One region of the Streptomyces sp. NPDC050548 genome, then DNA from elsewhere that is predicted to be linked to it. Evidence: riboswitches for the same ligand, from Rfam matches in the RefSeq annotation. Region 1 holds a riboswitch; each other region holds the start of a gene.

What was found. Region 1 has a riboswitch for cyclic di-AMP ahead of ACIBJH_RS37950 (M23 family metallopeptidase). Riboswitches for the same ligand answer to the same signal wherever they lie in the genome.
Region 2: linked by a shared signal. The riboswitch ahead of ACIBJH_RS27510 (NlpC/P60 family protein) and the one ahead of ACIBJH_RS37950 (M23 family metallopeptidase) in region 1 are both predicted to bind cyclic di-AMP.
Region 3: linked by a shared signal. The riboswitch ahead of ACIBJH_RS31385 (peptidoglycan DD-metalloendopeptidase family protein) and the one ahead of ACIBJH_RS37950 (M23 family metallopeptidase) in region 1 are both predicted to bind cyclic di-AMP.

What each region holds. Positions count from the first base shown of each region.
Region 1 covers NZ_JBITGV010000018.1:80,156-90,467, reverse strand. The annotation lists gene ACIBJH_RS37965 (DNA topoisomerase (ATP-hydrolyzing) subunit A) at 1-2,285, opposite strand, end outside; gene ACIBJH_RS37960 (M16 family metallopeptidase) at 2,619-3,983, shown strand; gene ACIBJH_RS37955 (M16 family metallopeptidase) at 3,980-5,368, shown strand; cyclic di-AMP (ydaO/yuaA leader) riboswitch at 5,571-5,734, shown strand; gene ACIBJH_RS37950 (M23 family metallopeptidase) at 5,748-6,503, shown strand; gene ACIBJH_RS37945 (GntR family transcriptional regulator) at 6,691-7,386, shown strand; gene ACIBJH_RS37940 (HPr family phosphocarrier protein) at 7,548-7,829, opposite strand; gene ACIBJH_RS37935 (GNAT family N-acetyltransferase) at 8,017-10,312, shown strand, end outside.
Region 2 covers NZ_JBITGV010000010.1:255,215-265,526, reverse strand. The annotation lists gene ACIBJH_RS27540 (SDR family NAD(P)-dependent oxidoreductase) at 1-244, shown strand, start outside; gene ACIBJH_RS27535 (cold-shock protein) at 498-701, shown strand; gene ACIBJH_RS27530 (DEAD/DEAH box helicase) at 882-2,456, shown strand; gene ACIBJH_RS27525 (SCO5918 family protein) at 2,519-2,833, shown strand; gene ACIBJH_RS27520 (glyceraldehyde-3-phosphate dehydrogenase) at 2,981-4,426, shown strand; gene ACIBJH_RS27515 (DUF1996 domain-containing protein) at 4,511-6,598, opposite strand; cyclic di-AMP (ydaO/yuaA leader) riboswitch at 6,932-7,105, shown strand; gene ACIBJH_RS27510 (NlpC/P60 family protein) at 7,114-8,955, shown strand; gene ACIBJH_RS27505 (hypothetical protein) at 9,140-9,604, shown strand; gene ACIBJH_RS27500 (endonuclease/exonuclease/phosphatase family protein) at 9,606-10,312, opposite strand, start outside.
Region 3 covers NZ_JBITGV010000013.1:67,951-78,262, reverse strand. The annotation lists gene ACIBJH_RS31410 (hypothetical protein) at 64-282, opposite strand; gene ACIBJH_RS31405 (zinc-binding alcohol dehydrogenase family protein) at 378-1,406, opposite strand; gene ACIBJH_RS31400 (winged helix-turn-helix transcriptional regulator) at 1,530-1,823, opposite strand; gene ACIBJH_RS31395 (AfsR/SARP family transcriptional regulator) at 1,982-5,113, shown strand; gene ACIBJH_RS31390 (alpha-galactosidase) at 5,235-7,307, shown strand; cyclic di-AMP (ydaO/yuaA leader) riboswitch at 7,609-7,771, shown strand; gene ACIBJH_RS31385 (peptidoglycan DD-metalloendopeptidase family protein) at 7,776-8,687, shown strand; gene ACIBJH_RS31380 (SGNH/GDSL hydrolase family protein) at 8,877-9,662, shown strand; gene ACIBJH_RS31375 (TetR/AcrR family transcriptional regulator) at 9,920-10,312, opposite strand, start outside.

The DNA of each region.
Region 1 (10,312 bases):
TGGCAGCGGACGCCGCCGGTGGCGCGGCCCTTGCGGGGGTACTGGTCGAACGGGGTCAGCTTGGCCGTCGTCTGGACGGAGTCGTCCAGCGTGCCGCGCGAGCCCGCGACCGTGAACACCACCGCGTCCACGGCCGGGTCGACGGCCGTGAACGAGATGACCTTCGCGCCGTCGGTGAGCTTGATGCCCGCCATACCGCCGGCCGGGCGGCCCTGGGGGCGCACCTGGGAGGCCTGGTAGCGCAGGAGTTGGGCGTCGTCCGTGATGAAGACGAGGTCCTCCTCACCGGTGCGCAGCTCGATCGCGCCGACGATCCGGTCGCCGTCCTTGAGCGTGATGACCTCCAACTCCTCCTTGTTCGTGGGGTAGTCGGGGACCACGCGCTTGACGACGCCCTGTTCCGTGCCGATGGCCAGACCCGGGGAGGACTCGTCGAGGGTCGTCAGGCAGATGACCGTCTCGCCCTCCTCCAGGGAGACGAACTCCGTGACCGCCGCGCCGCCGGAGAGGTTCGGCGCGGACGCCGTCTCCGGGAGCTGCGGGAGGTCGACGACGTTGATACGCAGCAGCCGGCCGGCCGAGGTGACCGCGCCCAACTCGCCGCGGGCGGTGGCCGGGACCGCCGAGACGATCACGTCGTGCTTGACGCGCCGGGCCTCGGTGTCCTCCGGGAAGGGCTCACCGTTCGCCGTACGGGCCAGCAGGCCCGTCGAGGAGAGCAGCACCCGGCACGGGTCGTCGGCGACCTGGAGCGGCACGGTGGCGGCGGGTGTGCCCGCCGACTCCAGCAGGACCGTACGCCGGTCCGTGCCGAACTTCTTCGCCACCGCGGCCAGTTCGGTCGAGACCAGCTTCCGCAGCTCGGTGTCCGACTCCAGGATGCGGGTCAGCTCGGCGATCTCCGCGGTGAGGCGCTCCATCTCCGACTCCAGCTCGATCCGGTCGAACCGGGTGAGCCGGCGCAGCGGCGTGTCCAGGATGTACTGCGTCTGGATGTCCGACAGCGAGAAGCGCTCCATCAGGCTCTGCTTCGCCTGCGCGGAGTTGTCGCTGGAGCGGATGATCCGGATGACCTCGTCGATGTCGACGAGCGCGGTGAGCAGGCCCTCGACCAGGTGGAGACGGTCGCGCCGCTTGGTGCGGCGGAACTCGCTGCGTCGCCGTACGACGTTGAAGCGGTGGTCGAGATAGACCTCCAGGAGCTCCTTGAGGCCCAGGGTGAGGGGCTGGCCGTCGACCAGGGCGACGTTGTTGATGCCGAAGGACTCCTCCATCGGCGTCAGCTTGAAGAGCTGCTCCAGGACCGCTTCCGGGACGAAACCGTTCTTGATCTCGATGACCAGGCGCAGGCCGTGCGCGCGGTCGGTGAGGTCCTTGACGTCGGCGATGCCCTGCAGCTTCTTCGCGCCGACCAGGTCCTTGATCTTGGCGATCACCTTCTCCGGGCCCACGGTGAAGGGCAGTTCGGTGACGACCAGGCCCTTGCGGCGCGGAGTGACGTCGTCCACCGTCACCGTGGCGCGGATCTTGAAGGTGCCGCGGCCCGTCTCGTACGCGTCCCGGATGCCGCTGAGACCGACGATGCGGCCGCCCGTCGGCAGGTCGGGGCCCGGGACATGGCGCATCAGGGTGTCGAGGTCCGCGTTCGGATAGCGGATCAGATGGCGGGCCGCCGCGATGACTTCGCCCAGGTTGTGCGGCGGCATGTTGGTGGCCATGCCGACGGCGATGCCCGACGAGCCGTTCACCAGGAGGTTCGGGAAGGCGGCGGGCAGAGCCACCGGCTCCCGCTCCTGGCCGTCGTAGTTCGGGGCGAAGTCGACCGTGTCCTCGTCGATCGACTCGGTCATCAGGTTCGCGGCCTCGGACGGCCGGCACTCGGTGTACCGCATGGCGGCGGGCGGGTCGTCGTTGCCCAGCGAGCCGAAGTTGCCGTGGCCGTCGGCCAGGGGAACGCGCATGGAGAAGGGCTGGGCCATGCGCACCAGGGCGTCGTAGATCGACGCGTCGCCGTGCGGGTGCAGCTTGCCCATGACGTCGCCGACGACACGCGCGCACTTCACATAGCCGCGGTCGGGGCGCAGCCCCATCTCGTCCATCTGGTAGACGATCCGTCGGTGGACCGGCTTCAGGCCGTCCCGGGCGTCCGGCAGGGCGCGGGAGTAGATGACCGAGTACGCGTACTCAAGGTAGGAGCCCTGCATCTCGTCGACGACGTCGATGTCGAGGATCCGCTCCTCGAACGAGTCGTCGGGCGGCGGGGTCTTCGTGCTGCGGCGGGCCATCGCTGCCGGCTCCTCTTTTCTGGTCGCTCGCCTGGGGGTCGCTCCCCTTCGGCTCACTCTTGCTGAAGCGTGAACGGGGTCTTGACGTGAACCATTGTGGACCGCGGCACTGACAACGCGGACCAGGACCCGGCGTTGGCCGCTCGGCTCCGTCACCGACGGCTGCCGCGTGGGTCCACGTGTGCGACTGCCCGCAGGCTACGCGATCTCGCTCTCGGCGTACGTCCGCCGGGAACTTCGCCGACCGTCCGCACGCTTGCATACAGTGGCGGGACGAGCAGGATTTCTGCGGTTCCAGCCAGATAATCCGCGATCGAAGGGACGTACATGCCCATGGGTCACACGGCCACCGCCGAGGCAGGGTCCGGCGGTCTGACAGCGACCGAACACCGTTTGGCCAACGGTCTGCGTGTGGTGCTCTCCGAGGACCACCTGACCCCGGTCGCGGCGGTGTGCCTCTGGTACGACGTCGGTTCCCGCCACGAGGTCAAGGGGCGTACCGGCCTGGCTCACCTCTTCGAGCACCTGATGTTCCAGGGCTCCGGACAGGTCAAGGGCAACGGCCACTTCGAACTGGTGCAGGGCGCGGGCGGTTCGCTCAACGGCACCACCAGTTTCGAGCGCACCAACTACTTCGAGACCATGCCCACCCACCAGTTGGAGCTCGCCCTCTGGCTCGAAGCCGACCGCATGGGCTCCCTGTTGGCCGCTCTTGACGAAGAGTCCATGGAGAACCAGCGCGACGTCGTCAAGAACGAACGCCGCCAGCGCTACGACAACGTGCCCTACGGGACGGCGTTCGAGAAGCTGACCGCCCTCGCCTACCCGGAGGGCCACCCCTACCACCACACGCCCATCGGCTCGATGGCGGACCTGGACGCGGCCACCCTGGAGGACGCCCGCGCGTTCTTCCGCACCTACTACGCGCCCAACAACGCGGTGCTGTCCGTGGTCGGCGACATCGACCCCGAGCAGACGCTCGCCTGGATCGAGAAGTACTTCGGGTCCATCGCGGCGCACGACGGCAAGCCCGAGCCCCGGGACGGCGCACTGCCCGACACGATGGGCGGCGAACTGCGCGAGATCATCGAGGAGGAGGTCCCGGCGCGCGCCCTGATGTGCGCCTACCGGCTCCCGGAGGACGGCACGCGCGCGTCCGACGCGGCCGACCTGGCCCTCACCATCCTCGGCGGCGGCGAGTCCTCGCTCCTCTACAACCGCCTCGTACGACGCGACCGTACGGCCGTCGCGGCCGGTTTCGGGCTGCTTCGGCTGGCCGGAGCGCCCTCCCTGGGGTGGCTGGACGTCAAGACGTCCGGGGACGTCGAGGTGCCCGTCATCGAGGCCGCCATCGACGAGGAGCTCGCCCGGTTCGCCGCGGAGGGCCCCACGGCCGAGGAAATGGAGCGCGCCCAGGCCCAGTTGGAGCGCGAGTGGCTGGACCGGCTGGGCACGGTCGCGGGCCGCGCGGACGAACTGTGCCGCTACGCCGTCCTGTTCGGCGACCCACAGCTCGCCCTGACCGCCGTACAGCGCGTCCTGGACGTGACGGCGGAGGAGGTCCAGGGGGTCGCCAAGGCGCGACTGCGGCCCGACAACCGCGCGGTGCTCGTCTACGAGCCGATCGCGGACGATGACGCCGAGGACGACGAAGCAGCGGCCGAGGCCGGCGACGAGAACGAGGAGGCGGCCAAGTGACCGAGCTCGCCACGATGGAATTCCACCCGCAGCCCCAGGCGGGCGAGGCCAGGCCGTGGGCCTTCCCGGCGCCCGAGCGCGGGACGCTCGGCAACGGCCTGACCGTTCTGCGCTGTCACCGACCCGGCCAGCAGGTCGTCGCCGTCGAGGTGCTCCTCGACGCGCCCCTGGAGGCCGAACCGGCCGGCCTGGACGGGGTCGCCACGATCACCGCGCGCGCCTTCTCCGAGGGCACCGACAAGCACTCCGCCGAGGAGTTCGCCGCCGAGCTGGAGCGCTCCGGCGCCACCCTCGACGCGCACGCCGACCACCCGGGCATCCGGCTGAGCCTGGAGGTCCCGGCCTCGCGCCTGGCCAAGGGCCTCGGCCTGCTGTCGGACGCCCTCAGGGCACCCGCCTTCGCGGACAGCGAGGTCGAGCGGCTGGTCCGCAACCGCCTCGACGAGATCCCGCACGAGACGGCCAACCCGTCCCGCCGCGCGGCCAAGGAGCTCTCCAAGGAGCTGTTCCCGGCGAGTTCGCGCATGTCGCGCCCGCGCCAGGGCACCGAGGAGACCGTCCAGAAGATCGACTCCGGGGCCGTACGCGCCTTCTACGACCGGCACGTCCGCCCCGCGACCGCCACCGTCGTGGTCGTCGGCGACCTCACCGGCATCGACCTGGACACGCTGCTCGCCGACACCCTGGGCTCGTGGACGGGCTCCACCGCCCAGCCGCGCCCCGTGCCGCCGGTGACCGCCGACGACACCGGGCGGGTCGTGATCGTGCACCGGCCCGGCGCCGTCCAGACGCAGCTGCTCATCGGCCGCGTCGGAGCCGACCGGCACGACCGCGTGTGGCCGGCCCAGGTGCTCGGCACGTACTGCCTCGGCGGCACCCTCACCTCCCGCCTGGACCGCGTCCTGCGCGAGGAGAAGGGCTACACCTACGGTGTGCGGGCCTTCGGCCAGGTGCTGCGTTCGGCACCCGACGGCACGGGCGTCTCGATGCTCGCCATCAGCGGCTCCGTGGACACCCCCAACACGGGCCCCGCACTTGACGACCTGTGGACGGTGCTCCGCAAGCTCGCCGAGGGCGGACTCACCGACGCCGAGCGCGACATCGCCGTGCAGAACCTCGTCGGCGTGGCGCCGCTCAAGTACGAGACCGCGGCGGCCGTGACGAGCACGCTGGCCGACCAGGTCGAGCAGCACCTGCCCGACGACTACCAGGCGACCCTGTACCGGCAGCTCGCCGCGACCGGCACCGTGGAGGCCACCGCGGCGGTCGTCAACGCCTTCCCGGTGGACCGTCTGGTGACGGTCCTCGTGGGCGACGCGGAGCAGATCAAGGAGCCCGTCGAGGCCCTCGGCATCGGCGAAGTGACCGTCGTTCCGGCGGAGTAGACGCAACAGCGGCACGCGCGCGTGGGGGAGCCCTGGTGACGGAAGCGCCACCAGGGCTCCCTATTGTCCGAATTGGGGGAGAGGTTGCCTGTCTGCCCTGTGGCGTGCGCTACAAAAACCGTGATCCGTTTGGGGATTGAAAGTGGCCCCCCTTAGCGTCGGTCCGGCTGTCCGTCAGGCACCGCGCCGCACTCGCGGCACCGGACAGTCATCGCCGAGTCCCCGTACGGCGCGAGCCAGGGGAGCCGGGGACCCACATGAGTCCCTGGGGTGAATCGGACGCCCGCGCGCGTGGCGGGGGAGTCCGTAGGAGACCTTCCTGCTCCGAACCCGTCAGCTAACCCGGTAGGCGAGAAGGAAGGAAAGGACCAGCCACTTCATGGCGTTCACCCGCGCCACCGGGAAGCACCGTCGCCCGAGCCGGACCCACCGCACCACCGTTCGCGCCGTCAGCGTCGCCGCGTTCGCCACCACCGGAGTCGTCGGCACCCTGGCGAGCGCCCCCGCGTTCGCCGCCGAGCCCGCTCCCGAGCAGACCGGCCTCACGCCCGTCGTCGCCATCGGCGACTCCGTGGCCGAGAAGATCGACGCCCAGGCCGTCGCCCAGCGGCAGGCCGCCGCAGAGACGCTCGCCGAGGAGACTGCCCGCGCCAAGGCCGCCGCCCAGGCCGAGGCGGCCCGTGAGGCCCAGGCGCGCGCCGCCCGCGAGGCCGAGCGCAAGAGGCTCAACACCTTCGTCGCGCCGGTCGCCAACTCCTATGTGTCCACCGGCTACAAGACCGGCGGCTCCCTGTGGTCCTCCGGCGCCCACACGGGCATCGACTTCCACGCCTCGACCGGCACCAGCGTCCACGCGGTGGGCTCCGGCACCGTCGTCGAGGCCGGCTGGGGCGGCTCGTACGGCAACGAGGTCGTGATCAAGATGGCTGACGGCATGTACACCATGTACGGCCACCTGTCGTCCATCGGTGTCTCGGTCGGCCAGAAGGTCACCCCGGGCCAGCAGATCGGCCTCTCCGGGGCGACCGGCAACGTCACCGGACCACACCTCCACTTCGAGGCCCGTACGACCGCCGAGTACGGCTCCGACGTCGACCCCGTCGCCTACCTCCGCAAGCACGGCGTCAACGTCTGACGACGCACCGCCGCACTTCCCGGAGCCCCGGCCCGCCGGCCGGGGCTTTCGGCGTTTCCGGACCCCTCCTGTCCAAAAAATATCCATGGATTCCGGTCCGCCATCGGAAATTCCCGCTGATTGCAATAGAGTCACGGAACACACGTCAATCGTCGACGTTTCACGGGGATTAAGGCGGAGGTCGGACATGCGTATTCCGGCGCACTCGGTATGCACGGCGATCCGGGACGACATCGTCGCCGGTGTCTACGAGCGCGGCGGCCGGCTCACGGAGGAACTCCTCGCGCGCCGGTACGGCGTCTCGCGCGTGCCCGTGCGGGAGGCCCTGCGCACGCTGGAGGCGGAGGGGTTCGTGGTGACCCGGCGGCACGCGGGCGCGTGCGTCGCGGAGCCGACCGAGCAGGAGGCCGCCGACCTGCTGGAGATGCGGATGCTGCTGGAGCCGCTCGGCGCCTCGCGGGCCGCCCAGCGGCGCACCGAGGCCCACCTCAAGGTGCTGCGCGGCCTCGTCAGGCTGGGCCAGGAGCGCGCCAGGAGGGGCAACAGCGAGGATCTGCGCTCCCTGGGCAGCTGGTTCCACGAGACGCTGGCCCAGGCCTCCGGAAGCCCCGCGCTGACCTCGATGCTGACCCAGCTGCGGCACAAGATCGCCTGGATGTACGCGGTGGAGGCACCGGCCAACCCCGTGGAGTCCTGGGCGGAGCACGGGGCCATCGTGGACGCGGTGGCGCGCGGCGACGCCGAGCGCGCGCGGGCGATCACGGCCCTGCACACCGAGCGCGCGGGCAGCGCGCACCGGCTGCGCTTTCCCGGCGGCGCGAACGGCACGGACCGTGTGAGGACTTCGCAACCTCCCGTAAACATGACGGGTCTCCGGCATTAACACGGGCACCGTATACAAAGAAGAGGTAATTCGCGGGGGATTATTTCTGCTGCCCGCAAATGGAATTGCGAAGGGCTCGCCCGGTAATTCGGGCGAGCCCTTCGAGGTTGCGGCACATCGGTTTTGCGGCGAAATCACCGCAACCATCAATTGTGGGTTGTTCAGACGGTCTCGGGGAGTTCCTCAAGACCCTCCGCGACCAGCTTCGCCAGCCGGTCGAGGGCCGCGTCCGCGCCCTCGGCGTCCGACGCGAGGACGATCTCCTCGCCGCCCTGGGCACCCAGGCCCAGGACCGCGAGCATGGAGGCCGCGTTGACGGGGTTGCCGTCGGCCTTGGCGATCGTCACGGGGATACCTGCGGCCGTGGTGGCCCGGACGAAGATGGAGGCGGGGCGGGCGTGAAGGCCCTCCGCCCAGCCGACGTTGACGCGGCGCTCAGCCATGTGATGCTGCCCTTCAGAGTCTCAGGGTTGTCTAGACCAGTTTCCCACACGTGAAGCGAGCCCGGAGCGGCCCCGTGGACCGTCCGGAGAAGGGTGTCGGACCGCGGCCTCGGCCCCACTTCCCTCGCTGCATTCACCCACAGACTGCCTCGCGCCGTTGTCAGATGCGAGCCGTACGCTGGGCCCCATGCAGCAGACCTCGTCGGACCGGCACGAGTACCCCGCCCACTGGGAAGCCGACGTCGTGCTGCGCGACGGCGGTACCGCGCGCGTCAGGCCCATCACCGTCGACGACGCCGATCGCCTGGTCAGCTTCTACGAGCAGGTCTCCGACGAGTCGAAGTACTACCGCTTCTTCGCGCCGTACCCTCGCCTGTCCGCCAAGGATGTCCACCGCTTCACGCACCACGACTTTGTGGACCGGGTGGGACTCGCGGCCACCGTCGGCGGCGAGTTCATCGCCACCGTACGCTATGACCGCATTAGTGCCGACGGGCGTCCCGCGTCCGCCCCGGCCGACGAGGCCGAGGTCGCCTTCCTGGTGCAGGACGCGCACCAGGGGAGGGGTGTCGCCTCCGCCCTCCTGGAGCACATCGCGGCCGTCGCCCGCGAGCGCGGCATCCGCCGTTTCGCCGCCGAGGTGCTGCCCGCCAACAACAAGATGATCAAGGTGTTCACGGACGCCGGCTACACCCAGAAGCGCAGCTTCGAGGACGGCGTCGTACGCCTGGAGTTTGATCTCGAACCCACCGACAGGTCCCTCGCCGTGCAGCGCGCGCGGGAACAGCGCGCCGAAGCACGGTCCGTACGACGGCTGCTGGTGCCCGGCTCGGTCGCCGTCGTCGGCGTCGGCCGCACCCCCGGAGGGGTGGGCCGCAGCGTTCTCGACAACATCAGGGACGCCGGTTTCACCGGTGACCTGTACGCCGTGAACAAGGCCTTCCCCGAAGGGCAGAAGGAACTCGACGGGGTACCGGCCCACCGTTCGGTGCGCGACATCGAAGGCCACGTGGACCTCGCGGTCGTCGCCGTCCCCGTCGAACACGTCCCCCAGGTCGTCACCGAATGCGGCGAACACGGGGTCCAGGGGCTCGTCGTGGTCACCGCCGGTTACGCCGAAAGCGGCCCCGAGGGACGCGAACGCCAGCGCGAACTCGTCCGGCACGCGCGCACGTACGGCATGCGGATCATCGGGCCGAACGCCTTCGGGGTCATCAACACCGCCGCCGACGTACGGCTGAACGCGTCCCTCGCCCCCGAGATGCCCCGCCCCGGACGCATCGGACTGTTCGCCCAGTCCGGTGCCATCGGCATCGCCCTCCTCTCCCGTCTGCACCGACGCGGCGGCGGCGTCACCGGAGTCACCGGCGTCTCCACCTTCGTGTCGTCCGGCAACCGCGCGGACGTGTCCGGAAACGACGTCCTCCAGTACTGGTACGACGATCCCGACACCGACGTCGCCCTCATGTACCTGGAGTCCATCGGCAACCCCCGCAAGTTCACCCGCCTCGCCCGGCGCACCGCGGCGGCGAAGCCCCTGGTCGTGGTCCAGGGCGCCGGATCCGCGCCCCAGGGGCACGCCGTACGCGCGACACGCCTCCCGCACGCGACGGTGTCCGCGCTGCTGCGACAGGCCGGCGTGATCCGCGTCGAGACGATCACCGAACTCGTCGACACCGGGCTGCTGCTCGCCCGCCAGCCGCTGCCCGGCGGGGCACGGGTGGCGATCCTCGGGAACTCCGAGTCGCTGGGACTCCTGACGTACGACGCGTGCCTCTCCGAGGGGCTGCGCCCGCTCGCCCCGCTGGATCTGACCACGGCGGCCACGGCGACGGACTTCCACCGGGCCCTGTCGGAGGCGCTGGCCGACAAGGCGTGCGACGCGGTCGTGGTCACCGCGATACCGGCGGTGGGGGAGGGTCCCGCGGAGGACGCGGCGCTGGCCGAGGCCCTGCGGTCGGCGGCGGAGACCGTCCCCGGGAAGCCCGTGCTGGTGGTGCACGTGGAGCTAGGAGGGCTCGCGGCGGCGCTGTCGGCGGCGACCAGTACGGCACCGCGGGCCGTTTCGAGGCGGGAGGACTCCCAGCGCTCCGAGGACCGACCGCCCAGCGCGGTGCAGGCCCCCGAAGGGGTCGGCCTCATCCCCGCCTACCCCGCCGCCGAACGCGCGGTCCGCGCCCTCGCCGAAGCCGTGAAGTACGCCCAGTGGCGGCGCGAGTCCGTCGACCCCGGCCGGGTGCCCGAGTACGAGGACATCGACGAGAAGGGGGCCGCCGGGCTGATCGGCGGGCTCCTCGCGCGCGGGCAGGGCCTCACGCTCGGCGTCGACGAGACCTGCGAACTGCTCGGGATGTACGGCGTCGACGTGCACCGCGCGCTGCCCGCGCCCACCCCCGATGCCGCCGCCGAGGCCGCCCGCACCCTCGGCTACCCGGTCGCCCTCAAGGCCACCGCCCCGCACCTGCGACACCGCGCGGACCTGG
Region 2 (10,312 bases), on a different contig from region 1:
GGCGCTGCTGTCGTTGGGTGCGTACACGCGGATGTTCCGTGGCTGGCAGCCCGAACTCACGCAGGTGCCAAGCCTGTTGGTCCGGGCCTCCGCACCGCTGGCGGACATGCCGTCGGAGTGGCGGTCGTCCTGGCCCGGCGCGCGGGACACGGCGGACGCCCCCGGCACTCATCTCAGCGTGCTCGAAGAGGACGCGCCGACCACGGCCGAGGCCGTCCGCGACTGGATCGACGGCCTCGCATAGCCCGACGGGAGATCGAATATCTGTGTTCGCGGCATGAGAAACGGAATTCACGGCCGCACACTCCCGATCGCGCCGTGCTACTATTGATCTCAGTTGCAGTTGTGGTTGCCAAACCCTTCAGATGCCCGCACCGCCCTCCGAGGCGGTGGAGCATTTTTTTGTGTGTCCGGTTTTTCTTCCGGCGGGGTGATCATCACGGCGACACGGAGCCCGCACAGTGCGGACTCCGCTGACCGCCCCGAAGGAGAACAAAATGGCCAGTGGCACAGTGAAGTGGTTCAACGCGGAAAAGGGTTTCGGCTTCATCGAGCAGGACGGTGGCGGCGCTGACGTCTTCGCCCACTACTCGAACATCGCCGCCCAGGGCTTCCGCGAGCTGCAGGAGGGTCAGAAGGTGACCTTCGACATCGCGCAGGGCCAGAAGGGCCCGACGGCCGAGAACATCGTCCCTGCGTAACACCGACGTTAACTTCGCAGCTGGGGCCCGCACCTTGGGGTGCGGGCCCCAGCTCGCTGCATTTCCCAAGCTTTCGGCGATATTCCGCCGAAGCCACCGGCTCGTTCTTGCGATTCTCTGCGCCGTTCATTCACCGCGGGAATTCCTTGATACGTGCCATATCAAGGAAGGTTCCACATTTTGAACCGCGCACGTACGAATGACCGCTTCTCGCGAAAGCGCAGTGGAAATCCGGAATCCGGAAAGAGCGGCGGCTACCGTTCGGCGGCCCCGTCCGGCAATCGCTCCAGTGCTCCGCGCCGCTCCAAGGGCGGCGGCGGCCGACCGGCCGCGCTGCAGGGCGAGTTCGCGCTGCCGAAGACCGTGACCCCCGGCCTGCCCGCCGTGGAGTCGTTCGCCGAACTCGACATGCCCGCCAAGCTGTTGGCCGCGCTCGGCCACGAGGGCGTCACCGTCCCGTTCCCGATCCAGGCGACGACCCTCCCCAACTCCCTTGCCGGGCGCGACGTTCTCGGCCGCGGCCGTACCGGCTCCGGCAAGACCCTCGCCTTCGGCCTCGCGATGCTGGCCCGTACGGCGGGCCGCCGTGCCGAGCCGCGTCAGCCGCTCGCGCTCGTCCTCGTCCCGACCCGCGAACTGGCCCAGCAGGTCACCGACGCGCTCACCCCGTACGCCCGCGCCGTCAGCGTGCGGATGACCACCGTCGTCGGCGGTATGTCGATCGGCCGCCAGGCCGGGGCGCTGCGCGGTGGCGCAGAGGTCGTGGTCGCGACTCCGGGACGCCTCAAGGACCTGATCGACCGCGGCGACTGCCGCCTCGACAACGTCACCATCACCGTCCTCGACGAGGCCGACCAGATGGCCGACATGGGCTTCATGCCCCAGGTCACCGGTCTGCTGGACCAGGTGCAGACGGGCGGCCAGCGGATGCTGTTCTCGGCCACCCTGGACCGCAACGTGGACCTCCTGGTCCGCCGCTACCTGACCGACCCCGTCGTCCACTCCGTCGACCCCTCCGCCGGCGCGGTCACGACGATGGAGCACCACGTCCTGCACGTCCACGGCACGGACAAGCAGCGGGCGACCACCGAGATCGCGGCGCGCGACGGCCGGGTCATCATGTTCCTGGACACCAAGCACGCGGTGGACCGGCTGGTCAAGCACCTGCTGAGCAACGGCGTCCGGGCGGCCGGTCTGCACGGCGGCAAGTCCCAGCCGCAGCGCACCCGCACCCTCGCCCAGTTCAAGGACGGGCATGTGACGGCGCTGGTGGCGACCAACGTCGCGGCCCGCGGCATCCACGTCGACAACCTCGACCTGGTCGTCAATGTCGACCCGCCCACCGACCCCAAGGACTATCTGCACCGCGGCGGCCGTACGGCCCGTGCGGGCGAGTCCGGCAGTGTCGTCACGTTGGTCACCCCCGACCAGCGCCGTGACTTCACCCGCCTGATGACCATGGCCGGCGTGACCGCCGAGGTCACCTCGGTACGGTCGGGCGAGGAGGAGCTGACCCGGATCACCGGCGCTCAGGCCCCCTCCGGCGTCCCGGTCGTCATCACCGCTCCGGTCGTGGAGCAGCGCGAGCGCACCCGGCGCAGCCCTTCCTCCTCGTCCTCGCGCGGCCGTCGTGGCCGTCCCGCCGGCGAGGGCCGGACCGGCGGCGGCGCCGCCCGGCGCGGTGGCGGCGGCACCGGTGGCTCCGGCGGAAGCGGCAGGGGTCAGCGACGGTCGTCCTTCGGCCCCGCGGCCTGAGGATCAACTCGGCCTCTTTGTGGGCCTGTTCGGACGGTTTCCCCTTCTCTCTGTGAGGCAACATGCGTTGTGTCATCGCCCGGTATCCCTTCGATCTCACCAAGCTGGGAGTCCTGGAGACGATGAAGGGCATCAAGCCCGAACTGGTCACGGGTGAGTCCGTGACCATCGGGCGGCGCCGCTACCCCGTCAAGCAGGTGGGGCAGGTCATCACCCGGCAGGACCCGCGCGACTTCAACAGCGGCGAGGTCATCCGGGCCATGACCCGGCTCGGCTTCACCTGCCACGGCCTGCCGGAGGCGGTACCCGTGCACGTCCTCACTCCGATGGAGAACGCGTCGGCGCTGCTGGGCAGCGGCACGCCCCAGGACGCGTAGGAGAGACACCAGTACCACCGTGAGGGCCCTGCCGACGCGCGTCGGCAGGGCCCTCACGGCGTTCGGCGGCCCAGGAGGGACCCCTCGGAACGAGCAGATGAACAGCGGGTTAGCATATGAGCGCCGCCTAGCTCGAAAGAGAAACCTGTGTCTGTCAACGAGGACTCGTTCACCAACTGGAAGCACCGTGAGGAGATCGCGGAGTCGATGATCCCGATGATCGGGAAGCTGCACCGCGAGCAGGACGTCACGGTCCTGCTGCACAGCCGCTCCCTGGTCAACAAGTCGGTGGTCAGCATCCTCAAGACCCACCGGTTCGCCCGCCAGATCGACGGCGAGGAACTCTCCGTCACCGAGACCCTGCCGTACCTGCGCGCGCTCACCACGCTCGACCTGGGCCCCTCCCAGATCGACATCGGCATGCTCGCCGCGACCCACCGCACCGACGAACGCGGCCTGACCGCCGAGGAGTTCACCGCCGAAGCCGTCGCCGGTGCCACCGGCGGCAACAAGATCGCGTTCCGCGAGGGCCGCGACGTCGTCCTCTACGGTTTCGGCCGCATCGGCCGGCTGGTCGCCCGCCTGCTCATCGAGAAGGCCGGCTCGGGCAACGGACTGCGGCTGCGCGCCATCGTCGTACGCCAGGGCGGCGACCAGGACATCGTGAAGCGCGCCTCGCTGCTGCGCCGCGACTCGATCCACGGCCAGTTCCAGGGCACGATCACCGTCGACGAGGCGACCAGCACGATCATCGCCAACGGCAACGAGATCAAGGTGATCTACGCGGGCGACCCCTCCGAGGTCGACTACACGGCGTACGGCATCAAGGACGCCATCCTCATCGACAACACGGGCAAGTGGCGTGACCGGGAAGGACTTTCGCAGCATCTGCGACCCGGGATCGACAAGGTCGTACTGACCGCGCCCGGCAAGGGCGACGTCCCCAACATCGTGCACGGCGTCAACCACGACACCATCAAGCCGGACGAGCAGATCCTGTCCTGCGCGTCCTGCACCACCAACGCGATCGTGCCGCCGCTGAAGGCGATGGCCGACGAGTACGGTGTGCTGCGCGGCCATGTGGAGACGGTCCACTCGTTCACCAACGACCAGAACCTGCTGGACAATTACCACAAGGCCGACCGGCGCGGCCGTTCGGCGCCGCTCAACATGGTGATCACCGAGACCGGTGCCGCGTCCGCGGTCGCCAAGGCGCTGCCGGACCTCAAGGCGCCCATCACCGGCAGCTCGATCCGGGTCCCGGTGCCGGACGTCTCGATCGCGATCCTCAGCCTGCGGCTCGGCCGCGAGACCACCCGCGCCGAGGTCCTCGACCACCTCCGCGACGTCTCGCTGACGTCCCCGCTGAAACGGCAGATCGACTTCACCACCGCCCCCGACGCGGTGTCGAGCGACTTCATGGGCTCCCGGCATGCATCGATCATCGACGCGGGCGCCACCAAGGTCGACGGCGACAACGCGATCCTCTACCTCTGGTACGACAACGAGTTCGGCTACTCCTGTCAGGTCGTCCGGGTCGTCCAGCACGTCTCCGGGGTCGAGTACCCGACGTACCCGGCACCCGCCGTCTGACCGCCGGAACACGCTGAACGTACGACGGCCCGGCCGCCCAGGTGAGGGCGGCCGGGCCGTTGTCGGTCACAGCCGAGCGGGGTGTCAGCGAGTGCTGCGCTTGCCCCGGTACAGCACGACGAATCCGGCGACGAGCAGCAGCGCTCCGGCTGCCGCCGGCCACAGGTTCGCGCCGGTCTCCGCCAGGCCGCCCTGAGCCTGCGGCTGGTTCGGGCCTACGGCGGCGTAGCTCTCCCCGCCCGAGGACGAGGCGGGCGGTGTCGCCACGGGGCTGCCGACCTGACCGCCGGTCTGGTCGTCCGAACTCCCCTGCGTCTCCGTCGACTTGGACCCTTCGGTCTTCGTGTCGGCCTTGGGGACGGACACGGCGGTCGTCAGATCTCCGGGGTCGGTGGTCTGGGTGTCCGGCGCGCTGGTCTCGGGCTCGGCGGTGGGCTGGTCGTCGCTTCCGCCGGTCCCTCCGTTGTCGCCGTTGTTTCCGCCGTTCCCGTCGTTGCCACCGTTTCCGGCGGGCTCGTCGGACGCGGTCTCGGTGGGCGTCGCCGTAGCGGATTCAGTGGCCGTGGGAGACTCTTGCGGCTCACCCGAACCGCCGCCCGTACCGGATCCGTCACCCGAACCCGAGCCACCGGCCGTACCCGAGCCGTCGCCCCCGCCGGAGCCCGAACCGCCGCCCGTTCCGGGGTCGTTGTCCGTGCCGGCGCCGCACTTCTCGCCGCTGTTGATGCAGGTGACCATGTCGTTCATCAGGCTCTCGGAGAAGACGTTGATGAAGTCGCCGTGGTCGGTGACGGGCTTGTGCTGCTGCTCCGGGAAGGAGTCCACCGCGAACAGCGGGCTCGTCTTGCCGCCGTCCTGGAGGCTCGGCGCGTCGACGGCGTAGACGATCCGCTGCACCAGCTGCGGGATGGCCTTGAAGCCGGCCGGGCAGGCGCCGTCGGCGGCCTCGAAGGCCACATGGGTGCGGTGGTTGGCGCTGTCGATGTTGCGGCCGTCCCAGCAGCTCTGGAACTTGAAGGTGCGCACGACGTCACTTCCGGACGGGCACAGCGGGTACTTGTCCTTGAGCTGCCGGTCCTCGAACCCGGTACAGCTCCAGGAGGCGTTGGCGTTGGCCGGGCCGTTGACGAAGGCCTTCGCGTCGCCGGTGATGATGCGCAGGAGGCGCGGCATCGCGACGACCTTGCTCTGCGGGTTGCCCTCGAAGGTCAGGGTGACCTGCTTGGCCGTGACGATCTCACCGGTATTGCCCTCGGTGCCGCCGCCGGGCTTGTCGGCGTCCCGCTCCTGCTTGCCGTTCTGCAGGCGCAGCACGGGCCAGTAGTAGGTGGACTTGTCGCCCGGGTTCTCGCAGCTGGTGTCGGCGTTCGCGAGGTCCTGGTCGCTGGCGAAGGCGTTGTTGGACTGGTTGCCGATGTAGTCGTGGAAGTGGTGGGCGCCGTTGGTGACACCGGGCGCGACGATCACGTTGTCGGAGTTGAACAGGCCGTTCTCGTTCACCCCGCAGGCGGTGACGAACGTGCCCCGGGAGGCATCGGCCTGCTCCTGCGGAGCGTTCACATTCGGCTGTACGGAGGTGATGTCCGCGTAGTCCGAGGCGACGGGCCCGTTGGTGGACTGCTGCTGGCCCTGCTGACCCTGCTGTCCCTGGCCGCCCTGGTCTCCGGTGCTGGCACTGGCACTGGCACTGGCGCTCTGGTCGTCGCCGTTGCCGTCCTGGTCGCCCTGGTCGCCGTTCTCGTTCGTGGGCGCGATCAGGGTGCAGGCGGCGAGCGCGTCGAGTCCTTCCGGTCGGTCCCCGACGCGTGCGATCGCGTCGTCGATCCGCCCGATGGTCGCGGCCCGCTTCTCCTTCAACGGATTCATGATCGCGTTGTCGGCGAAGGAGGCGTCCTGGCGGATGGACTCCCTGGAGTCCTGAAGTTTCTGGTAGGCCTCGGTTATCTGCTGGTCCAGATTCGCGAGTTCCTTGTCGACGTCGGTCTTCGCCTCGTCGGGCACCGTCGTCAACTGGGTACCGATGTCCGGGCAGTCGATCGTCGCGCCTCGCGATGCCGCGTCCGGAGACCCTTGTTGGGCGGAGTCACCGCCCCAACCACCTTCGGACGCCGACGCGTAGACGTTCGCCGCCATCAGTCCTCCGCCGCCCAGCATCAGGGCGACTGCTGCCATCGTCGCGCGTCGTGCGCCTGTGGGGCGTCTGCGCGTGTTGCGTGCCAAGGAAGTTGCTCCTACACGTATCGGTCGGCCCGGCTCGTCCCGGCATGGAAATCCCCCGACCCAATACGGAGCCCGGTCCCGGTGTGTTCAACCGTCCCAGAAATTCATAGCGACCTCTTATGGATCACCCGCCCCGACGGGCCCCTGACCCCTCGACACACCAGGGCGAGGTAAAGGTCACAAATACGTATCGGACATATCGCGCTTCAACCTTCACACGAGGCACACACGTTGGCTAAGTTGGCGTCAGGCCGTACGACCTACTCCGGCGATCGGCGCCGGGCCGCACGGCTTGCGCCGAGTCCGGCGTGTCGCTCGCGACAGCCGGAGCCGGGGACCCAACCGAACTTGGGGTGAATCGGTCCAACTGCCCTTCAGGGCAAGGACCGTAGGGCAAACCTTCCGTGATCGACGCCCGAACCCGACAGCTAACCCGGTAGGCGCGAAGCGGAAGGAGCACGTCTGCCATGCCGGCAGAACGACGCACGCGCACCGGAGGCAGTGGCCCCACCGTGGACGACCGACCCACCCGCGACGAAGTCCAGCGGCGGATCAACTCTCTTTACGACCGGGCCGAGACGGACTCCGGAACCTACAACGCCACACGTGCGATGTCCGGGAAACCGCGCAAGCGTGTCGAGTCCCGCTCCAGCGCGTCACGTCCTTCCGACCCCGCCGTCGAAGCCGTCACCCGGCAGCTGTTCGACCGCGCCCGCACCCAACTGGGCCCGACCGTACCGGCGATGCTGCCGCCCGGCAGGACCCCGGCCCGCCCGGCCGAATCCCGCCCCGAGCGGTCCGAGCGACGTCCCGAGCCCCAGAGCACCGGCCGCGAACTCGAAGCGCAGCCCGGCCGCGCCGTGGCCGAACTGACCATGGGGACCACCGCCGCACCGGAGTCCACCGCCCCGCAACTCATGGGCCCCGCAGCGGAGTTGACCGCAGCACCCATCGCCGCGCTGCCTCCCGCCGCACAGGAGACACAGCAGACACAGCAGACACAGCAGTCTCCTGTGATGGCACAGATGCCGCAGATGTCACAGACGCAGGCACCTCAGGCGCAGATGTCTCAGGTGCCGCAGATATCTCAGGTGCCGCAGATATCTCAGGTGCCGCAGATGTCTCAGGTGCCGCAGATGTCTCAGATCGCGCAGATCGCACAGATGGCACAGGCCCAGATGTCGCAGATGCCTCCGGCGACCATTCTCGACCTGCCGCCGGTACCGCCCGCCCCCGCTGTCGACGTGCCGCCCGCGCGCGTCATGGCACCGCAGCAGTTCGCGACCGCCCCGGCACCGGCCTTCGACCCGCTCACCGCGAGCCTGGACCTGCTCCCGTCCATCGGCGCACCGCGCACCGAGACCGCGCCGACGGGCGCCACCTGGCCACCCCCGGAGACGGCCTGGTCCGCCCCGGAGACCACATGGTCCACCGGGCAGATGCCCATGGTGACCGAGCAACAGACCTGGGCGACAGGGCAGATGCCCGCGGTGACCCAACAACAGCCGTGGTCCACCGGCCAGTTCCCGGCAGTGACCGAGCAACAGACGTGGTCCACGGGCCAGATGCCCGCGGTGACCGAGCAACCGGCTTGGTCCACCGGACAGATGCCCGCAGTAGCCGAGCAACCAGCTTGGTCCACCGGACAGATGCCCGCAGTAGCCGAGCAACCAGCTTGGTCCACCGGGCAAATACCTCTCATCCCCCAGCAGCCCGCGGCCCGGCCCGACTGGCAGCCCGCACCGGAACCGTCCTGGCGCCCGCCGCAGCAGGAGTGGCAGCCGGCCGCCCCCGCCCCCGAGGTCTCCTTCGCCGCGGCCCCGTCCGTCGCGCCCGCGCCCCCCGCCCCTCCGGCCATGGCCCCCGAAGTCCCGCTCCCTCCGGCCCCGGCCATGAGCCCCGCGCCCACCGCAGTCGTGCCCACCGCGACCACACCGGACGCCGGCGCCCAGAGCAAGACCGCCACCGCGCTCGCCTTCGCCCGCGCACAGATCGGCAGGCCCTGCCTGTGGGGCGCTGCGGGACCGGACGCGTACGACTGCTCCAGCCTCACCCAGGCCGCCTGGAAGGCGGCGGGAGTCCTGCTCCCCCGCACCGCCCAGGAACAGTCCGGCGCGGGCGCCCTCGTCCCGCTCACGGACATCCGCGCCGGCGACCTGATCTTCTTCTACGACAGCATCGACCACGTCGGCCTCTACACCGGCAACGGCCTGATGATCCACGCGCCGAGCCCCGGCACGCCGATACGCGAGGAGTCGATCTTCTACGCCGGTTCCGCCGCCATCCGGGGCGCCGTACGACCCGCCTGAGCCAATGGGTCACATGCGTCCCGCTACTCCCGGCGGGCCGCGTCGTTGCTCTGTACGAGTGGTGGAACCCAGGACACGGTCGTAGCGTCGAACGAGAGACGGACGACGACCGTGTCCCTGCAGGCGGGTCCACCGCCGGTGCGGGTGCGGAGTGACGGGTACGAACGGGCGGCCGGGAGCGGACATGTACAAACACACCATGGTCGGAGTCGTCACGGTCTGTGCGGCCGCTCTGCTGGCGCCGGCCGTGGGCACCTCGTCCGCGGCCCCGGCGACGGTGCACGCGCAACCGGTCGCCCAGCGGCAGCCCGCGGTCCCCGTGCTGGTCGACTGCCTCTGGCATCCCGAGGTGCGTCCCGCCGACTTCATGCTCGCCTGCGGCGACGGCAACAGCCGCCTGGCGTCGCTGCGTTGGACCGCCTGGAACGCCAACTCCGCGACGGCCACGGGCGTCAACTGGGTGAACGACTGCAAACCCTATTGCGCGGCGGGCAAGTTCCACTCCTTCCCGGTGACCGTGCGGCTCGACTCCGCACAGACCTGGAAGCGGCATCCGCAGCTGCGGCAGTACGGCGAGATCACCCTGACGTACCCCGGAGCGCGGCCGGACAAGTTCCAGCACACCGTGACCTACCCCCTGTGGAACTGACTCACAGCGAGAGCTCCACCACCAGCGGCCGGTGATCGGAGATCTCCACCCTCGGCGCGCCCACCGCCCCCACGGCGTCCGCGGCGAGCCCCGTCGTCATGATGTGGTCGAGCTGGACGAGCGGCCGGTGCGAGGGGAAGGTCGCCCGCCGGGCCGCACTCCGCCAGCCACGCGGCGCGGTCGCGTTCAGAGTGATCCGGGGAAGAGCGCCGAAGAGGTTGAAGTCGCCCATCAGCACCCGGGGTTGGGGCAGCTCCGCGATCCAGCGGCGCACGGTGCGGAGTTGGCCGATGTTCCAGCCCGGCACGAACGAGAGATGCACGGCCACGGCGGTGAACGGCCCCTGCGGGCCTTCCAGTACGGCGGCCAGCGCGGCCCGTGGCTGATCCCGGGCCAGTACCGGAGCGGCCCGCCCGGCGACGCGCAACGGCACGGCCAGCGGGCCCGGGGACAGCCGTAGGGACCGCCATTCGCGGACCGGCAGCCGGGACAGCAACGCGACGCCCTGGGAAGGGAGTTCGGGCTCAAGGGCTGCGGGGCCGTGGACGCGCAGCGCGGGTTGGGACGGGTCGGTGACCCAGCCACGGTCCGGTACGAAACGGCTGTGCAGGGCCGTCGCGTAGCGCCAGTCGCGGGCGCCCAGCGCCGCGGCGGCGACCGCCGCCTGGTCGAGGCGGCCGGAGCGTTCCTGGAAGCGGTCGACCTCCT
Region 3 (10,312 bases), on a different contig from region 1:
GGAGAAGAGCGACGGGCACCGGAGACATCCGGTGCCCGTCGCTCTTCGGAATGCTGGGGAAGGCTATTGTCTCGCCCGCTTGCGTGCCTCATCCACGGATCTCCTCTCCTCGAAGGTGAGGAGATCCATGAGCCGCTCGTTGTTGACCCAGTCGTTCAGCAGGGCGTGGGAGCCCCCGAGGCTGAGCGAGTAGGCCCACATACTTCGGCCCCGTCGCGTCCCGTTCCATTCCGCCGCCCAGCGGAGCAGGTGATCAATGCGCTGCTCCGGCGTGAACCTCATGACCCGCATGCTCGTCATCTTTCCGTGGTTGTGGGAAAGCCTTTTCTTCTTCCGCTTGGTAAACGGGACGAGGGACGAGGAGGTTCACAGGCCGATCAGAATCCGGTGAGCGTCACCTTGCCGATGGTGGCGCCGGATTCCAGGATGCGGTGCGCCTCGCGCAGATGGGCGGCGTTGATCGTGCCGAGATCCTGGGTGGCCGTGGTCCGCAGGCTGCCGGCGTCCACCAGCCGGGCGATCTCGCCGAGGATGCGGTGCTGCGCCACCTGGTCCGGGGTCCGGTACAGGGAGCGGGTGAACATGAACTCCCAGTGGAAGGAGATGCTCTTGGACTTCAGCAGACCGATCTCCACGGCACCGAAGTCGTCGATGGCGAGCAGTCCGCCGAACGGCTTGAGGATCTCGGCGTACACGGCGAAGTTCTTGTCCGTGCCGGCCGTGCCGAAGACGTACTCCACCCCGCCGGGCGCCACCTCGGCCACCTGCGCGGGCAGGGGGTGATGGTGGTCGACCACATGTGTCACGCCCATACGGCGGGCGAACTCGACGGTCTCCGGGCGCGAGGCGGTACCGATCACGGTCAGGCCGGTGAGGGCCCGGGCCAGCTGGGCCACCATGGCCCCGACCCCGCCCGCCGCCGCGGTCACCAGCAGCGTGCCGGTCTGCTCCGGACTCTGGCGCAGACCCAGATGTTCGAACAGGCCCTCCCAGGCGGTGAGCGAGGTCAGCGGCAGCGCCGCCGCCTCGGCGAAGGAGAGCGTGCGGGGCTTGCGGCCGACGATGCGCTCGTCGACGGTGTGGAAGCGGGAGTTGGTGCCCGGCCGGTCGATCGCGCCGGCGTAGAAGACCTCGTCGCCGACCGCGAACAGCTCCACCTTGTCGCCGACCGCGACGACCGTGCCGGCGGCGTCCCAGCCCAGCACCTTGGGCTCGCCGCCCGGGTCGTTGCCCTGCCGGACCTTGTAGTCCACCGGGTTGACCGCGATCGCCTCGACCTGGACCAGCAGATCGTGCGGACCTGGCTCCGGGACGGGCAGTTCGAGGTCCAGCAGGCTTTCTTCGTCGTCGACCGGCAGGCTCTTGAGGTAGCCGACGGCGGGCATCGTCTTCGGGGTCACGCTCATCATGGATCTCCTCGGTTCGTGCGGTGGCCGGTGAAGGGCCGCGGCCACGCTCCGAACGGTATCCATCGGGAGGTAGTAACCTGCAAGGGATCCTACTTCCCGTCGGGAAGTGTCCAGGTCGGATCAGGCGGCGTCGGGAAAACGGTCGATGTTCTGCTCCACCCAGGTTCGCAGATGGGCGAGCGGCGCGCAGGCGTCCAGGCCGAGCGGGGTCAGGCTGTACTCGACACGGGGCGGCACCTCGGCGTAGATCCGGCGGTCGACCAGACCGTAGTCCTCCAGACGGCGCAGCGTCTGGGTGAGAACCTTGGGGCTCACGCCCTGGAGCCGGGAGCGCAGCGCGCCGAAGCGCTGCGGGCCGTCCTCCAGGGCGCCGAGAGCGAGGGCGCTCCACTTGTTGGCGAGCAGGTCCAGCATGTCGCGGCAGGGGCAGGCGGCAAGATAGACGCTCTTGGGGTCGTCACAGAGGTTCGAAGTCTTCGTCATCCAGCGATGGTACCCAACGGGTACCAGCAGCCCTTGCGGGTAACCGCCTCCGTTTCCGTACGGTGGCCGACGTGCACGAAGGTCGAGACATGAACGATGACGGCATCCGCTTCCGACTCCTCGGCCGCCTGGAACTGGCCGACGCGAGCGGTGCCGTCGCTCTGCCGGGTGCCGTCTCCCGCGCGGTCGTCGGCCGGCTCCTGCTGGCCGGCGGAGCCGTCGTGCACCGCGACACGCTCATCGACGAACTGTGGGAGGAGCGCGGCGCGAAGGACCCGGTCAACGCGCTCCAGGTCCAGATGACGAAGCTGCGCGCGGCCCTCGCGACGCACGGCGGGGACCGGCGCCTCCAATCCCGTTACGGCGGCTACCAGTTGGTGCTGGCACCGGAGGACGAACTCGACACGGTCCGTTTCGAGGCGGCGCTCCAGGAGGGGCGCGAGCGGCTGGCGGCGGGCGCGTACCGGGAGGCGGAAGACGCTCTGCGGCGGGGACTTGAGCTGTGGCGGGGCCGCGCCCTGGACGATCTGAAGGGCCGGGTCTTCGACGCCGAACGGCTGCGCCTTGAGGAACTGCGCCTGGGCGCACGGGAGGACGCGGCCGCCGCCGGTCTCGAACTCGGCCGCGCCGCCGAACTGGTCCCCGAACTCACGGCACTTGTGGCCGGCGCGCCCCTGCGCGAACGGTCCCGGGCCCGCCTGATGCTCGCCCTCCACCGCTGTGGTCGCCACGCCGAGGCCCTGGACGTGTACGAGGCGGGCCGCGCACTGCTCCGCTCCGAGCTGGGCGTCGATCCCTCCCCGGAACTGCGTTCCCTGTACGAGGAGTTGCTCGCCCGCGACCGGTCCCCCGGGACGGCGGCCAGGGGCGCCGTACGACTGGTCCCGGCATCCGTCGACTCCCGTCCGGCGCCCGGCCGGGGCGGGCCAGATCATCCCCTCGGCCCGTTCGTCGGTCGTGGGGCGGACCTCGACGGGTTGCGTGCGGCCCTGGAGCGGGAACGGCTGGTGACCGTCGTGGGGCCCGGTGGTGTCGGCAAGACGCGGCTGGTGCTGGAGACCTGTGCGTCGATGGCGTCCTCGTACGACGCCGCGTGGTGGGTCGATCTGGCCTCCGCGGACGGCGCGGGTGTCCTTCCGGCGATCGCCGCGGCCCTCGGGCTGTCGGACGCCTCGGTACGGCCGGACCAGCCGCCGCACGACTATGTACACCGGTTCACCTCGTTCCTGACGGAGCGTCAGGCCGTGCTCGTGCTCGACAACTGCGAGCACCTGCTCGACACGCTCGCCCCGCTCGTGGCGGTCCTGCTCGGCCGGTGCCCCGCACTGACCGTCCTGGCCACCAGCCGGGCGCCGCTGGCCGTCGCGGGCGAGCGGCTGTTCCCGCTGGCGCCGATGCCCGACGGCGAGGCGGCCGAACTGTTCGGCATCCGGGCCCTCATGAACGACCCGGACTTCAGCGCGGAGGGAACGGAGCTGGACGACGTCCGTTCGCTGTGCCGGGGACTCGACGGCCTGCCCCTCGCGGTCGAACTCGCCGCCGCGCACGTGCGGTTGCTGCCTGTGCGCGAGATCGAACGCCGCCTCGACAACCGCTTCGCCCTACTGTCCAAGGGGAAGCGGACCGCGCCCGCCCGGCACCGCACCCTGCGTGCCGTCCTGGACTGGAGCTACGCCCTCCTGGACGCCACCGAGCAGCGGGTGCTGACCGAACTCGCCCTGTATGTCGGCGGTTGCTCCCTCGACACCGCGGAGACGGCGCTCTCCCTCCCCGGGGCGGACCGCCACGAGACCCTGCGGGTGCTGGCCCAACTGGTCGACAAATCCCTCCTGTTCACCGTTCCGACGCCCGAGGGGAGCCGGCTGCGGATGCTGGAGACGGTCCGCGAGTACGCGCTGGACCGGCTCCGGGCCGAAGGGCGGGAGGCCGAGGCGGAGGAACGCTTCATGGCGTGGGCCCTGCGCTTCGTGCACGACGGCGCGCCGGGCGGCCAAGGGGAGTGGATCAGCCGGCACACCGCGGAGTCCGCCAACGTCCGGGCGGCCTCGGACCTCCTGATGGCCCGGTCGAGAACGGCCGAGGCCCTGGCCCTGGAAGCGGGACGGGCCTACTACTGGACCATCAGCGGTCGGGAGGAGGAGGGCATCGACCGCCTGCGGCGCAGTCTGCGGGCCTATGACGTCCTGGAGCCCACCGAGGAGGACGAGTTGGCGCTGTTCCGCGCGCTCACCTGGCTCGTCTGGCTCAGTCATGTCGTCGGCCGGCACGCCGAGGCCGGCCTCTTCATCGACCAGTACCAGGTGACGTGCCGGCGGGCGAAGAACCCCGATGTCGGCGTCCTGGGAGCCTGCCACGAACCGTTCCACGCCATGCTGAGCGGACGCCACGACGACGTGGAGGAACTCTTCGTACGGGCCGAGAACGGCATCGCGGGCACCGCCTTCCACTGGGACCGGGCGGTCCTGCAGACCAACTGGACGACGTACTGCCTCCAGCGCGGCGACATCGACGGCGCCCGCGCGCACGGCCGGACCGCCGTCGCGGCGGCGCGCGCCGCGGGCGACGACTACGCACGGGCGTTCTCCCTCGTGCTCTGCGGCGACGCGGACGAGAGCGGCGGCTTCCGCGACCGGGCCCGCGAGCACTGGACCGAGGCGGTCCTCGTCCTGCGCTCCATCGGCGCGCGCGCCCTCTACGCCTACACCGCGCTGCGGATCGTGTGCCTGGACATCGGGGAGGGCGCGATCGCGACGGCCGAACACCGGCTCGCGGAGGTGGCGCGGCTCGCCGACGAACTGGGCGCGGACGACGTCCGCGCCGCCGCGGCCATCCTGCGCGGAGCGCTCGCCTTCCACGGGGACCGCTTCCCGGAGGCCCGGACGATCTTCGCCGGAGTGTGGGACAGCTCCACGGCACCGCTCGATCGCAGGGCGATGTCCGCCCTCGGTCTGACGGTCGTCGCGGCGTTCGGCCCGCCGACCCCCTCGGCGGCCGACGAGACCCGGATGTGGAGGGACCGCGCCGCCAAGGCCCACGACCGGGTGCGCGAACCACTGGCCCGCCGCGCGGTCGGCGCCCTCCTCGACACCCTGGACACCTGTTTCCGGTCCGGTCCGGCCGACGGGCACGGGGCGGACCGGGTACGGGCCTGGCTCGTCGACAACCCCTCCGTGCTGGCCGGCTTCAGCGGAGTGCTGACCGGACCGGGCCGGCATCGCTGACCCGGACGCGTGACACGGGTTTCCACAGGTTATGAGTTCTCCACAGGCGTTGCCTCGCAGGTCCCGCACCATTGATGATGTTGGCGCTTGAGTGGACTTGTTCGAATCTGTGAGGGACTTGATGCTGGAGACCGCCGAGAACGGCCGTACGTGGGTGCTGTCCGGACCCACGAGCAGTTACGCCGTCCATCTCACCGAGCGCGACGAACTGCTCCATCTCCACTGGGGTCCCCGTATCGCGCTCGCCGACGCCGAGGAACTCGCCGCCCGCCCGCTCCCCGGCGGCTCCTCCTTCGAGTCCCCGCTCGACGGACACGAGGAGTACCCGGTCGAGGGCGGCCCCCGCTTCGTCCGCCCCGCCCTGTCGGTGCGCACGGCCGAGCGGCGCGGCACCGAGTGGACCTTCGACCGCTACGACACCGACGGCGACGAGTTGCGGCTCCGCTTCCGCGACGCCGGACTGACGATCACCCTGCACTACCGCACGCGCGGCGACGTCGTGGAACGCTGGACCGTCCTCGACAACGAGGGGACCGAGCCGCTGGAGCTGCTGCGCGCCGACTCCGCGACCTGGACCCTGCCCGACCGCGAGGAGTGGCAGCTGTCGCACGTGCACGGACGCTGGGCCGCCGAGTCACGGCTGGTGCGCTCCCCCCTCACCTACGGTGAGAAGGTCATCGGCAGCCGCCGCGGCCACACCGGACACCAGTACCTCCCCTGGGTCGCGCTCGACACCGACGCGACCGAGGAACGCGGCGAGGTCTACGGCTGCGCCCTCGGCTGGTCGGGGTCCTGGCGGATCGCCGTGGCCCAACTCCCGGACGCGCGCGTGCAGATCACCGGCGGCGCCGGGTACGACGAGTCGGGGCTGCTGAGCCTCGCGCCCGGGGAGTCCTTCACGACACCCCTCTTCGCGGCCCTGTGGAGCGACGCCGGCTTCGGCGGCGCCAGCCGCACCTGGCACGCCTACCAGCGGACGTACGTCGTCCCGGACGCGGACAAGGACCGCCCGGTGCTCTACAACTCCTGGGAGGCCACGCAGTTCGACATCTCCGAGGAGCAGCAGGAGGTGCTCGCGCAGCGCGCCGCGGCGGCCGGCGTCGAGCTGTTCGTGGTCGACGACGGCTGGTTCGGCGCCCGCACCAGCGACCGCGCCGGACTCGGCGACTGGACCCCCAACCCGGACCGCTTCCCCGCCGGCCTCAAGCCTCTTGCGGACCGCGTCCACTCCCTGGGCATGCAGTTCGGCATCTGGGTCGAGCCCGAGATGATCAACCCGGACAGCGACCTGTACCGCGCCCACCCGGACTGGGTGCAGTACCAAGAGGGACGAAAGCGGACGGAGTTCCGCAATCAGCTCGTCCTCAACCTCGCCCGCGAGGACGTCCAGGAGTATCTCTGGGAGCAGCTCGACGGGCTCCTCTCCAGCGCCCCCATCGACTATGTGAAGTGGGACTTCAACCGCTGCTTCACCGACGCGGGCTGGCCCGGCGACGCCTATCCGCAGCGCCTCTGGGTCGACCATGTGCGCGCCCTGTACGCCCTGTTGGACCGGCTGCGGGAGGCCCACCCCGGTGTGGCCTTCGAGTCCTGCTCGGGCGGCGGCGGCCGGATCGACCTCGGCATCCTCAGCCGTACCGACCAGGTGTGGACCTCGGACAACACCGACCCGCTCGACCGGCTCGCCATCCAGCATGGCTTCAGCCAGATCCACCCCGCGCGCGTGATGGCCGCCTGGGTCACCGACAGCCCCAACACCCAGCTCAACGACCGGGTGAGCAGCCTGCGCTTCCGGTTCGTGAGCGCCATGGCCGGGGTGCTCGGCGTGGGCGGCGACCTCTCCGAGTGGACCGAGGAGGAACTCGCCGAGGCCCGCGAGTGGATCGCCCTCTACAAGGAGATTCGGCCGCTCGTGCAGCGCGGCGACCTCCACCGGCTGCGCCCGCCGACCGGCGGACTGAGCGCCGTGCAGTACACGCGCGGCGACGAGAGCGTCGTCCTCGCCCTGCTCCAGGCGCAGCACTACGGCGAGCCGGTACCGGCGCTCCGGCTGCGCGGGCTCGACCCGACGGCGTCGTACGAATGCCTCGAAACGGGTGAAGTCCACCGGGGTGCCGTCCTGTTGCACCACGGGCTGCGGACAGGGTTGCGCGGTGACCTCGATGCGACGGTTCTCCGGCTGCGTCGCATCTGAGCCTTCTGCCCGAATTGCAGCCTTCGTTACAACTCGCTCTGGAATAAGGGAACCTGAGAGTTTGTACGTGAGCAGCGTCATACCCGTGACCGTACGTCGCTGGTCATGTTCACGTAATTGACGTGCTTTTCCAGGGTAATTGAGGGGGAAGTTCTGTGGGAATTCACGGAGGGTGACTGTGAATTCCCACAGGAAGTCACAAGAAACCCAAAACCGTGGAACCTCCTGCTTGTCCCTTTGCGTCTTCCTCGCTTACGTTCGCCACCAATCCGGACGGACGCCCAATCCTGCCGCCGACCGGACTCCGCACACACCCACCCGTATGCGGCAGGAGCGGGGGACCCACAGGTAGGACGCCTGTTCCGGTCTCCGGAACGGGCTTGGGGTAAAGCCGCGACCAGCGCGCGGCCGGGCATCTCCAGCCCGCACCCGACAGCTCACCCCGCAGGCGCCGGAGAGGAATTCGTCATGCCCGCGAAGGGTAAGCACCGCCGCCCCAAGTCCCAGCGCCTCAGCCGCTCGATAGCCGCAGCCGGAACCGGCGGCGCCGCGCTCGCCCTTCCGCTCATGGGGGCCACCGGCGCCCATGCCGCCCCTTCGACTTCCGCTCCGGAAAAGGCCGTTCAGTCGGTTCCGGTCGCCGAGAAAACGGTGACGGAGAAGGCGGCGACCGCGAAGACCGAAGGCGTGAAGACGTATTCGGTGAAGGCGGGCGACTGGCTCGCGAAGATCGCCGAGGACCAGGACGTCACCGGCGGCTGGAAGAAGATCTACCAGGACAACCGCGAGGCCATCGGCGCCGACCCGTCGCTGATCCACCCGGGCCTCAAGCTCTCCCTCGGCAAGAAGGCCACGACGAGCACGACCAAGTCGTCCGGATCGTCGGCCGGTTCGTCCTCGTCGTCGTCCTCCTCCTCGTCGTCGAAGAAGTCGACCGCCACCCAGAGCGCCGACACCACCAGCACCTCCAGCGGATACACCCTCCCCGTGACCGGCGGCACCATCGGCACCGGCTACCACGTCGCGGGCAGCATGTGGTCCAGCGGCTATCACACGGGCGTCGACTTCGTCGTCCCGACCGGCACCACCGTCAAGGCGGTCGCCGCGGGCACGGTCGTCTCGGCGGCCTACGACGGCGCCTACGGCAACGAGGTCGTCATCCGGCACGCGGACGGCGAGTACTCGCAGTACGCCCACATGTCGCAGCTGTCCGTCTCGGCCGGCCAGACCGTCACCGAGGGCCAGCAGATCGGCCTCTCCGGCGCGACCGGCAACGTCACCGGCCCGCACCTGCACTTCGAGATCCGGACCACTCCGTACTACGGCTCGGACGTGGACCCGGTCGCCTACCTCCGCTCGCACGGCGTCACCGTCGGCTGACGTCGGGGCCCGGCGCAGGGCAGTTCCCGGGGTCAACGCCCCTGGCCAGGGGCTTATTCCGACTTTGGACAACCCTTTACAAGTGGCTTATCTCACCGCTCGTCAACCCCAAAATACGATCGCGTAGGTCACAGTCCAAGGTGAATTATGGTTGCTGTGGCTAACGATTCGAAGAGTGACAACAGATCAGTGATCGGGTCGTACGTGGCGGTGGGGGACAGCTTCACCGAGGGCGTCGGCGACCCCGGGCCCGACGGGGCGATGGTCGGCTGGGCCGACCGGTTCGCGGTACTGCTCGCGGACCGGCGGCCCGAGGGCGACTTCGAGTACACCAACCTCGCCGTGCGCGGGAAACTGCTCGACCAGATCGTGGCCGACCAGCTCACCCGGGCCAAGGAGATCGGCCCGGACCTGGTCTCCTTCTGCGCGGGCGGCAACGACATCATCCGGCCCGGCACCGACCCCGACGAGGTCGCCGAGCGCTTCGAACGCGCGGTCGCCGACCTCACCTCCGCCGTCGGCACCGTCCTGGTGACGACCGGCTTCGACACCCGCGGTGTGCCGGTGCTCAAGCATCTGCGCGGCAAGATCGCCACCTACAACGGACATGTGCGGGCCATCGCCGACCGCTACGGCTGCCCGGTGCTCGACCTGTGGTCCCTCAAGACGGTCCAGGACCGGCGGGCCTGGGACGGCGACCGGCTCCACCTCTCTCCCGAGGGCCACACGCGCGTGGCGCTCCGCGCCGGTCAGGTCCTCGGTGTCGAGGTCCCGGCCGACCCCGACCAGCCCTGGCCGCCGCTTCCGCCGCGCGGCACGCTCGACATTCGCCGCGACGACGTGCACTGGGCGCGCGAGTACCTGGTGCCGTGGATCGGCCGCCGACTGCGCGGCGAGTCCTCCGGCGACCATGTGGAGGCCAAGGGCGCGCTGTCGCCCGACGACATCAAGATGCGGATCGACTGGGTGGCTTGACGGGGCGTAGGGCTCGCGGGGCGCCGGCGCGTTCGAGCGCGTGTGGCCGCACGTGTCGTGAGACCGAGCGCGGCGACGACGACCGCGGTGCGTCCGCACGCGTGTGGCCGCACGTGACGGCGCGCGTTCCTTCGGCCGGGGTGGTGCGTCCGCGCGTGGCCGCGGCCGACACGCAGGGCGCCCAGGTGCCGTGGATCGGTGCGTCCGCGCGCGCGTGGCCGCACCGATCCACGGGCCGCCGTCCACGGAGGGGCGGGTCAGGGCGTCGTCAACGCCGCCCGTTCCAGGCCGAGTTCCTGCGCGAGTGCCTCGTCGACCCACTCCAGGGCCCGCGTCCGCGACACCGCGCCCCCGTAAGCCGTCATCTGTACGGCCAGGCCGTCCAGGAGGGCCGTCAGGCGCAGGGCCGCCGCGTTCGGGTCCGCGCAGTGGAACTCGCCCGCGATCACTCCCTCGGCGACGACCTCCGCGAGCGCCCGCTTCCACTGCCGGTCGAGATCGCGCGTCACCTCCAGCAGCGCGGGTTCGCGCAGCGCCGCCGCCCAGCCCTCGATCCACAGCCGCCAGCCCTTGGCCTGCCCGGTCGGCGCGTACCAGCGCACCGCCGCCCGCAGCCGGCGCAGCGCGGTCGTACGGCGGCCGAGAAGCTT